Linked DNA regions of Victivallis sp. Marseille-Q1083. The protein of the gene in region 2 binds, or shares a complex with, the protein of the main gene of each other region. Links are inferred from orthologs where the notes say so. Each region holds a gene or a part of one and is shown on either strand. Other genes may lie near its edges.

Evidence for each region.
Region 1: the proteins of secY (region 2) and secA are in contact, whole or in part, in a crystal structure (PDB 3DIN), measured with the Thermotoga maritima proteins. The link is inferred for Victivallis sp. Marseille-Q1083 from one-to-one orthologs. Residues at the interface, in WP_004081795.1 of Thermotoga maritima: Glu108, Gly109, Glu110, Glu111, Ala236, Glu237, Arg238, Arg239, Ile240, Thr241, Ile242, Gln243, Tyr244, Ala245, Arg246, Arg247, Val248, Thr249, Gly250, Arg251, Arg252, Val253, Tyr254, Gly256, Ala257, Ser258, Thr259, Tyr260, Leu261, Pro262; in WP_004082002.1 of Thermotoga maritima: Glu261, Ala262, Arg263, Lys300, Ala301, Arg302, Thr303, Ile304, Ile305, Leu323, Tyr324, Asp325, Pro326, Val329, Ser330, Tyr333, Ile336, Lys340, Phe345, Val349, Glu363, Phe364, Tyr374, Ser375, Gly376, Gly377, Glu393, Ile395, Thr482, Ser483.

The regions. Positions count from the first base shown.
Region 1 is NZ_CAHJXL010000002.1:839,890-843,411, reverse strand. It holds secA (preprotein translocase subunit SecA), read right to left. Parts: upstream 3,186-3,522; coding sequence 201-3,185; downstream 1-200. Other genes in the region: pyrE (orotate phosphoribosyltransferase), read right to left, coding at 3,241-3,522; HWX74_RS19485 (AIR synthase-related protein), read right to left, coding at 1-156. UniProt on the Escherichia coli protein: Required for protein export, interacts with the SecYEG preprotein conducting channel.
Region 2 is NZ_CAHJXL010000001.1:1,460,880-1,467,569, forward strand. Bases 1,017-3,821 are described here. They hold secY (preprotein translocase subunit SecY), read right to left. Parts: upstream 3,220-3,821; coding sequence 1,813-3,219; downstream 1,017-1,812. Other genes in these bases: HWX74_RS05780 (thioesterase family protein), read right to left, coding at 1,017-1,135; cmk ((d)CMP kinase), read right to left, coding at 1,135-1,806; rplO (50S ribosomal protein L15), read right to left, coding at 3,239-3,682; rpsE (30S ribosomal protein S5), read right to left, coding at 3,701-3,821. In the rest of the region: HWX74_RS05775 (type I phosphomannose isomerase catalytic subunit), read right to left, coding at 1-710; more of HWX74_RS05780, read right to left, coding at 728-1,016; more of rpsE, read right to left, coding at 3,822-4,210; rplR (50S ribosomal protein L18), read right to left, coding at 4,223-4,585; rplF (50S ribosomal protein L6), read right to left, coding at 4,604-5,137; rpsH (30S ribosomal protein S8), read right to left, coding at 5,164-5,559; HWX74_RS05820 (type Z 30S ribosomal protein S14), read right to left, coding at 5,579-5,764; rplE (50S ribosomal protein L5), read right to left, coding at 5,781-6,317; HWX74_RS05830 (KOW motif domain-containing protein), read right to left, coding at 6,319-6,663; rplN (50S ribosomal protein L14), read right to left, coding at 6,663-6,690. UniProt on the Escherichia coli protein: The central subunit of the protein translocation channel SecYEG. Consists of two halves formed by TMs 1-5 and 6-10.

The DNA.
Region 1 (3,522 bases), on a different replicon or contig from region 2:
TTCCGCCGCATCGACGTCGGCAGCGATCGTATAAACATCCCGCGTCCAAACCGCATCGACATTCAGTTTCAGAAAGTCGACTATCTGTTGTTTGACGCCCTCTCCGCGCGCATCCCGCCAGGTGCGCAACGGTGAAATTTCAATCCGATAATTCATGCGGCACTACGCCTTCCTTTTCTGCTCTGCTAAAACGTTACCGGTCATTTCGAACGCCGCGGACCATTGTCCTTCGGCTTCATCGCCGGATTGCTGATCGTAATGGAACCGGGAATCGCCGGACGACCGTCCTTGCGGCCGGCGCTCAACAGTTCATTCATATCGAATTGACCGAACGAACGGTGTATCAATTCCTGCGGCAGCGATTCCAGCAACCGCTCAAAGCTCTCCAATGTCGCAATGGTCGCCCGGAACATATTGGCAACCGCTTCCTGCTCGATCTGCCCCATCAACACTTCAAAGGCCTTGAACGCTTCATGCTTGTACTCCACCAACGGATCCTTCTGCGCGGCGTAAACCCTCAAATAGATGCTCGACCGCAAACTGTCCATCGTATACAAATGCTCCTGCCACAACCGGTCGATCGCATCCAGCACCGTATGGCGTTCCAGATAGCGGCACTGTTCCCGCGGCAGGATCTCATTCTTCCGGTTATAGGCAACTTCGATCTTATCGACGATTTGCTCGGTCAACGCGCTCGGATCGCGCAGCGGCCCGCGACCGTCGCCGGCCGCTTTCGAACCGGCTCTAAATCCGGCAGTCAGCTCGCTCTCCTGGAAGTCGATCGGAAACGTCGCCTTCAGCCAGGTAACCAGGCGGGCCATATCGAATTCACCGTCATTCTGGGTACGGGCTTCTCCCTTGGCCGGCCCGAGGGCGATTTCCTGCACTTTGTTCAACACATGCTGTTCGACCAGATACATCAAGGTATCCAGCGGCTTCTCGGACAGAAGCGCATCTTTCCGCAGACCGTAAATGATCTCGCGCTGCTTGTTCATCACATCATCGAATTCCAGCGTCCGTTTCCGGATTGCAAAGTGCTGCTGCTCCACCCGACGCTGCGCCGTTTCGATCGAACGGTTCAACCACGGATGCTCCAACTCCTCGCCCTCTTCCAAGCCGAAACGCTCAAAAATCTTGATGACCCGGTCGCCGCCGAAAAGGCGCATTAAATTGTCTTCCAGCGACACATAGAATTTCGAAGCCCCCGGATCGCCCTGGCGCGAACAGCGGCCGCGCACCTGCCGGTCGATCCGCCGCGAATCGGGGCGGGACCTGCCGATAACATGCAAACCGCCCAAATCCGCCACTCCCGGCCCCAGCTTGATGTCGGTACCGCGGCCGGCCATATTGGTCGCCACCGTCACCGCGCCCACCCGGCCGGCGTTGGCGACGATTTCCGCCTCCAACTGATGGTTCTTGGCATTCAGGACATTGTGCGGAATATTCTTCCGCTTCAGCATCCGGCTGACAATTTCAGAATCTTCCACCGAGATCGTTCCCAGCAACACCGGCTGCCCTTTGGCGTGGCGGGCGGCGGTTTCCTCGACGATCGCGTTGAATTTTTCGCGGCGCGTCTTGAAAATCGAGTCATTGGCATCAATACGCTGACACGGCCGGTTGGTCGGCACGACGATGACATCCAGTTTGTAAATCTGATGAAATTCGTTGGCTTCGGTTTCCGCTGTGCCGGTCATGCCGGCCAGTTTTTCGTAAAGACGGAAATAATTCTGAATGGTAATCGTCGCCAGCGTCTGCGTTTCCTGCTCGATTTTCACCCGTTCCTTGGCTTCCAGCGCCTGGTGCAAACCATCGCTGAAACGCCGGCCCGGCATCAACCGGCCGGTGTGCTCGTCGACGATCATCACCTTGTCGTCCTGCACGACGTAATGCACATCTTTTTCAAACAGGCAATACGCTTTCAACAGCTGCGACAAATCATGCAGCCGTTCGCTTTTGACCGCATAATCGGCTTCGAATTTCTGGCGTTTGGCCAACCGTTCTTCTTCACTCAGCGATGCATCGTTTTCAATATTGTGCAGCTCCAGCAGCAGATCCGGCATGATAAATGCCTCCGGATCATTCGGAGACAGCGCATTGCGTCCCTTTTCGGTCAAATCGGCACCATGCGATTTTTCATCGATGGCGAAATACAGATCTCCCTGCACTTCCTGCAGCAGACCGCGATTGTTGTCGCTGTGCACCTTGGAATCCAGCCGCTCCACCTCCTTGAGAATGCTGCCGTCTTCCAGGACGTGCAGCAACTGCTTGTGGGTCGGCATGCCGAATTTCACCTGCAGCAGTTTCAGCAGGGCATTTTCCCGCTCTTCGGCAGAAATCCCCTCGCGCTCCAGAGTCGACTTCGCCTCCTGCACCAACTTCGAACAAAGCAGATTCTGCTTCGAAAAAAGCTGCGCCACTTTCGGCTGCAACTGGTCGAACTGGTGGCTGGACATCGGCACCGGACCGGAAATGATCAGCGGCGTCCGCGCCTCATCAATCAAAATACTGTCGATTTCGTCGATAATCGCATAGAAGTGGTCGCGCTGCACCAGATGACGCGCCTCGGTGGCCATCCCCATATCCCGCAGATAGTCGAAACCGAATTCGCTGTTCGTGCCGTAGGTGATGTCACAGCGATACTGTTCGCGGCGAATATTCGACGGCATCTGTCCCTGCAGACAACCGACCGTCAAGCCCAGGTAGCGATAAATCGTCCCCATCCACTCGGAGTCACGGCGGGCCAGATAATCGTTGACCGTCACCAACTGGCAGTTTCTGCCGCTCAAGGCGTTCAAATACAGCGGCATCGAGGCGACCAGCGTTTTTCCTTCGCCGGTGGCCATTTCGGCGATATTGCCCCTGTGCAGGGCAATCGCCCCCAGAATCTGCACGTCAAACGGGATCATATCCCAAACCATCGACTGTCCGCAGACTTCCACTTCCTGCCCCACCAGCCGGCGGCAGGCATTCTTGACCACGGCGAACGCCTCGCACATGATGTCGTCGAGCGTTTCACCATTTTTCAGGCGTTCCTTGAATTCCACGGTCTTGTTCTTCAATTCCGCTTCGGACAGATTCTGGTAAGAAACCTCCAGCTCGTTGACCCTGGCGACCAACGGACGCATTTTTTTCAAATCGCGCGCCGATTTACTGCCGAAGATTTTTTTGACAATGCGTTCAATCATAAATAACAATTTCCTTCCACCGCCCGCTTTCCGCCAGACGGACTAACCAATCGTTTTATTTGGACCCGGGGGTGTCCAGCGGGGCGCCGGCCGCGCACAACGGACACTGGTCCGGTTCGAAAGTCGGTAAATTCAACCGAATCAAACTTTCAGTCGGCACATCGAAACCGGCCGCCCCTCCGCTGCGGTCGACCAGCACGGCAGCGCCGACGACATCGGCGCCGAACGAGCGGGCCAGGTCGATGGTCTGCTGCACCCGGCCTCCTTTGGTGATGACATCCTCGGCAACCAGCACCCGCTCTCCCGGCCGCAGAGAAAAACCGCGCTTCAAAACCAG
Region 2 (6,690 bases):
GGACTGGTCCGGTTCATGAAATCGATCGACTCCATCGCCTCCTGCAAATGCAATTGACGCGACCGGCCGCTCTGATCGACTCTTCCCCAGTCGCTGACCCGGTAAGTCGTATCGCTGTTCTGCTGGATTTCCAGCAGCAGGTTCCCTTCGCCGATCGCATGCAGCGTGCCGGCGCTGATGAAGTAGGCATCCCCCGGCTGCGACGGGTACACCTGCAGCAGATTCTCGACATCCGGAGAGTTCAGATTCTCCACCAGTTGCCGGCGCGTCCCGCGCGGACTCAGACCGGCCATGATCTTCGCGCCGCGCAACGCGGCGATGATGTACCACATCTCCGTTTTCGGCTCCGCGCCGTTGCCAAGCTTGGCGCACGCCTGTTCGTCGGGATGCACCTGCAGCGACAGCCGTTGCCCGGCATCGATCAGTTTCACCAACAGCGGGAAACGGCCGCCGGTCCATTTGGACCCCAGCAGAGAACGCCCGTAAAATTCGATCAATTCATGAATGGTGTGCCCGGCCAATGGTCCGTTGACCACCTGACTCTGCACCGCTTCGCGATCCACCAGTTCCCAGGATTCGCCGATCGGCTCCTCCGACGGCGGCAATTGCCGGTGCAAAAACTCACTGAGCTGGCTGCCTCCCCAGATCCTGGCAAAATACAGAGGTTGAAATTTCAGCGGATATAATTGATTCTGCTCCAGCATCGCCATGATAAACCTCCCCGGATTTACTCTTCCACACGATATTGCTCACAAGCGGTCAGAAGCTCGACCGGCGGCCGGATCAACTTACGGTCGCGGTTCATACAGGCCAGCGTCACCTCGCCGCGCACCAGGAGTGTCGCTTCATGCCGAATTTCGGTGATGATTTTAAGCCGGACCCCCTTGACGCCGGCGACGCCGGAACGGAACGTCAGCAGTTCATCGTAATGCGCCGGCGACAAATACCGGCAATTGACCTCCGTCACCGGCAGAAAACAGTTGCAGCGCTCCAGCGCGCTGTAAGGCAGACCGGCCTCCCGCAGCATCTCCGTGCGGCTGCGTTCGAAATATTCCAGATAATTGGCGTAATAGACCACACCCATCTGATCGGTGTCCGCGTAAGGAACCCGGTAAAAACTTTCATGCCAGTGCATCACTCCATCACCTTTCGCGCCAGTAAATTTACCACCTCATCCACTTCCAATCCGGTGCTGTCCACCAGCACGGCATCCGCCGCCGGCCGCAACGGGGCCACTGTCCGGGTGGAATCAATCCGGTCGCGCTCGGCGATCGCCGCCGCCACCGACTCCAAAGTGGCGCCGTCGAAATTTTCACCCGATTGCGCCAGCCGGCGGCGCGCCCGCTCTTCCGGCGTCGCTGTCAGAAAAAATTTGAACCTGGCGTCCGGGAAAATTTCGGTACCGATGTCCCGGCCTTCCATGACCAGCCGACCCGCCGCCGCCAGCGCCCGCTGTCTTTCCCGCAGCCAGGCGCGAACATTCGGCAGAGCCGCCACCGGACTGACCAGCGCCGCCACTTCGGCACTGCGCAATGCGGCGTCCGTTTCATGCCCGTCCATCCGCAAAACAAAATGTCCGGCGTCGTTCCGGACATAATCCAACTGCAACCGTTCCAGGACCGGCGCCAACGCCGCCTCCGTACAATTCGCGGCCGAAACGCCCCGGCGCATTGCCGCCAGCGTGATCGCCCGGTACATGCTGCCGGTATTGATGTACGGAATCCGCAACCGTTCGGCCAATCCGGCCGCCACCGTGCTTTTGCCGGAAGCGGCCGGTCCGTCGATCGCTATCACATCGGTCGTCATGTCGTCTTACTGGATCGCATTGCGGCCGCGAAGCCGGCCGCTCTTCAGGAAACCGTCATAATTGCGCATCGTCAGGTGCGATTCCATCTGGCTCATGGTGTCCAGCACCACACCGACCATGATCAGCAAGCTGGTGCCGCCGAAGAAAGAGGCGACCAGGAAATCGATGCCGAAGATCGGCGTCGCCAGAATCATCGGGAACAAGGCCAGCGCCGTCAGGAACACCGCGCCGCCGAACGTCACCCGGGTCATCGTCTGATCGAGGAAATCGGCGGTCGGCTGCCCCGGACGGATACCGGGAATATAAGCGCCGTCGCGCTTCAGATTTTCAGAAATTTGAATCGGATTGAACTGACTGGCCACCCAGAAGTAAGAAAAGCCCATGATCAGCAAACCGTAAAGCACCATATATCCGGTCGAATGATAGCGGAACAGCGTTCCCAGCGAAAGGAAGAAATCACTGGCGCCGCTCCAGTCGCGCCCTTTGGTGAATTGCGCCAGACCGTTGAACAGCGGCCCCGGCACCATCATGATCGCACCGGCGAAAATGATCGGCATGACGTTGGCGAAATTGACCTTCAGCGGCATATAGGTGCTGCCGCCCATCACCTGTGTCCCGATCGTCTTGCGGACCATCTGGATCGGCACCCGCCGGTAGCCCTGCGTCAACAGAATCGTCGCCGCGGTAACCGCGATGAAAACGGCGAACAGCAACAGCAACTGGACCGGTTTGAAGGTCGCACCGGACATCGTCTGTCCGGAGATGGTCATTTCCACCAACTGGGTGACCGCCTGCGGCATACGGGCGATGATGTTGATCGTGATGATGATCGACACGCCATTGCCGATACCGCGCTCGGTCACCTGTTCGCCGAGCCACATGAAGACCATCGTCGTCGCCGTCAGCACGATGATCGTCATCAACATAAAGACTGTCTGGCTGCCGACATACAACGGCAAATGCGGTGACGGCAAACCGATCCGGGATGGATCGGCCATCGCCGCCGCGGCCAGAAAGCCCTGGAAAATACAGATCAGAACAGTGAGATAGCGGGTGTACTGATTGATTTTCTGGCGGCCGGATTCACCGTCTCTGGACATTTTTTCCAGCGACGGCAACACCGGCGTCAGCAACTGCATAATGATCGACGAGGTAATGTACGGCATGATACCGAGCGTCGCCACCGCGAACTGCTCGAGCGCACCCCCGGTGAAGAGGTTAACCATCGCCATGACGCCGCCGGAAGCGGCTTCCTGAGAAAAATTGGTCAGGTACTGATTCAAAGCACCCGAATTTACTCCCGGACACGGCAGATTGGAAGCGACCCGCACCAGAACGATAATTCCGGCGGTGAACAGCAACCGCGACCGCAACTCCTTTACCTTAAACGCATTCACAAATGCAGCAAACATCGAATCCCCGCTTTTCTCTTTAGATCTGTTCGCAACTGCCGCCGGCCGCTTCGATTTTGGCTTTGGCGGCCGCCGAGAATTTATGTGCTTTTACCGTCAATGCTTTGGTGATTTCGCCGTTGGCGAGAATCTTGAGCATCCGGTCCGCTTTGCCCGGCAAACCTTTGGCGCTCAAAGCCTCGCTGTCGACCACTTCCCCGGCGGCGAAATGCTCATCCAGCACGCTCAAATTGACGATATTGTATTCGATATGGTCCGGGCTGTTGAAACCGCGCTTCGGCAGACGCCGGAACAGCGGAATCTGACCGCCTTCGAAAAACGGCCGGATCGAAGAACCGGTACGGGATTTCTGTCCCTTTTCGCCGCGGCCGCAGGTCCGGCCCAAGCCGGAACTGTCACCACGCCCCACCCGCTTGCGCGGATGCCGGGAACCCGGCGTCGGAGCCAATTCATGTAACTTCATTGTAAAAACCTTCCAAGCTTAAATCGTTTCCACGCCGCGCTTCGCCAGCACATCGTCCCGGCTGGACAGCGCCTCCAACGCCTTGAACGTCGCCTTGGCCACGTTCACCGAGTTGCTCGCGCCAAGCGATTTGGCCAGCACGTCTTTGACGCCGGCCAGTTCCAGAATCGCCCGGACCGCGCCGCCGGCAATCAAACCGGTGCCGGCGCTCGCCGGCTTCAACAGCACCTTCGCGCCGCCGAATTTGACTTCCACCGCGTGCGGCAACGTCGCGCCGTGCATCGGCAGCGTCTTCAAATTGCGGCGGGCGCTTTCGCCGCCCTTGCGGATCGCGTCGGCCACTTCGTTGGCCTTGCCGTAACCGAAGCCGACTTTGCCGTTGCGGTCACCGACCACCACCAGCGCGCCGAAACTGAAGTTGCGGCCGCCTTTGACGACTTTGCTGCAGCGGTTGATGCTGATGACGCTTTCGCCGAGCTCGTTCTGAAAGACCTCATCCTGAGCTTTCATATTATCACGTTTCGCCATTTCAAGCTCCTTCTAGAATTTCAGTCCGTTCGCTCTGGCGGCTTCGGCAATTGCCTTCACCCGGCCATGATACTGGAAACCGGAACGGTCGAAAACCACTTCGGTGACATTCGCCGCCAAAGCGCGTTCCGCCGCCATCTTGCCGAGCAGCGCGGCGCCGTCGAGGTTCGGACGGCCGTCGGCCGCCTTGAACGCCGCATCCAGTGTCGAAACCGACGCCAGCGTCGCACCCTTGACGTCATCGATGAACTGGCAATAGATGTGATTGGTCGTCACGCTGACGCAGAAGCGCGGACGTTCCGCCGTGCCAGCGACCTTTTTACGGATGCGAAGATGCCGACGCATCCGTCTGTCTTTATTCGTAAATACAGCCATAAGTACTTTACCTCAACCTTAACCGACCGATTTGCCTTCTTTGAGCGTAATCTGCTCATCGACATAGCGAATGCCCTTGCCTTTGTACGGCTCCGGCTTGCGGAACCGACGGATGGTGGCGGCGGTTTCGCCGACCAACTGCTTGTCGGCTCCCTCGACGGTGATCTTGACGTTGTCGGCAACCGTCACTTTGACGCCGGCCGGCACATCGTAATTGATCACATGCGAATAGCCCAGGTTCAGCACCAGTTTGCTGCCGGATATCTGCGCTTTGTAACCGACGCCGATAATCTGCAGCTCCTTCTTGAACCCCTGGGAAACACCGATGACCATATTGTTGATCAGGCTGCGCGCCAAGCCCTGCATCGCGCTGGAAGTACGCGTGTCCTCCACCTGCGAAACCAGAACGTGTCCGTCCTTCATCTCCACCGCCACTTTCGGCGGCAGTGCGAGCTGGAGTTTCTCCTTGCCCGCGACCGTCACGGTCCCGTCGGCAATGGTCACTGTGACCCCCGCCGGCACCGGAATCGGTTTCTTACCTATACGAGACATGTTTGTATTATCCTTACACTAAAAAATTACCAGATATAACAGAGAATTTCTCCGCCGACATTCGCCAGCGCCGCCTCGCGGCCGGACAGAATGCCTTTCGGCGTGGACAAAATCACCGTTCCGAGCCCGTTGCGGACTTTCGGGATCTCCGTCGCGCCGCAGTAGGTCCGGCAGGAGGGTTTGCTGACGCGCGTCACCCCTTCGATAACCGGTTTATTCTTATAATATTTCAGGTCAATCGCCAATGTCTTCTTCACCCCGTCTTCGCTGACGGCATAATCGGCGATATACCCTTCCTGCTTCATCACCGCCGCAATCGCCACCTTCATCTTCGAGCTGGGCATTTCGACCTTTTTCAAGGCCGCCGCACCGGCGTTCCGGATTCGGGTGATCATATCGGCAATCGGGTCTTGCATACTCATCTTGTCACAACTCCTGTTCTTACCAGCTGGCCTTGGTTACGCCCGGAATTTTACCGCTGGAAGCCAGTTCTCTGAAGCAGATACGACAGAGCTGGAACTTGCGGATATAAGCACGGGCACGACCACAAGCCTTGCAGCGAGTGTATTCGCGAACTTTGAACTTGTTGGGGCGTTCGCTCTTTACAATCAAACTAATCTTCGCCATCGTTTAAAGTCCTTCCTTATTCCGCAAACGGAACTTCCAACAGTTTGAGAAGCGCGCGCGCCTCGTCGTCGTTCTCCGCCGTCGTCACCATCGTGATGTTGACGCCGATCGGATACTTCAGCTTATCCGGATCCACTTCGGTGAAAACCGAGATGTCCTGGATACCGACGTTGTAGTTGCCGCGGCCATCGAAACCGCTCGAAGGAATACCGCGGAAGTCGCGAACGCGCGGCAGCGCATTGTGCACGAAACGATCCAGAAATTCATACATTCTGGCGCCGCGCAGCGTCACCATCACGCCGATCTGCATCCCGACGCGCAATTTAAAGTTCGAAACGTTCTTCCGGGCCTTGGTGATCACCGGCATCTGGCCGGTCATCGCCGCGAGATGCTTCCTGGCTTCGCTGAAGGCATCGCGCTCCGCCGAGGATTTCATCCCGGTGGAGATGACGATCTTTTCCAGCTTCGGAATCTGCATGACGTTCTTCAATCCGAGCTGTGCCTGCAGCGCCGGACGAACTTCATCCCTGTACTTTTTGCTCATATCAGGCATTTTACTTCACTCCATTCGCTGCCGCTGCCGCGCGCGCCTGGCTCTTCTTGGCCTGGAGCGCCGCTTTCTTGTCCAGCTTGGCCTGTTTGGCTTCCGGCGTCAACGTCACATTGGAGACATGAACCGAAACCGAACGCTCAATCATCCCGCCGGCAGTCTGATTCTTGCGGTTTTTCTTTACCGTGCGCATGCCGATTTTTTTGCGCTTTTCATCGTTGAGATCGGCCAATTTGAGCACCACCCGATCATTCTTGGTCAAAACCACTTCAACCGTGGCGCTCTCACCTTTCCATTTTCCGGCGTTGACCACGACGGCATCGCCTTTTTGGACGTGATACTTCTTCATTACAATACCTCCGGCGCCAGAGAAATG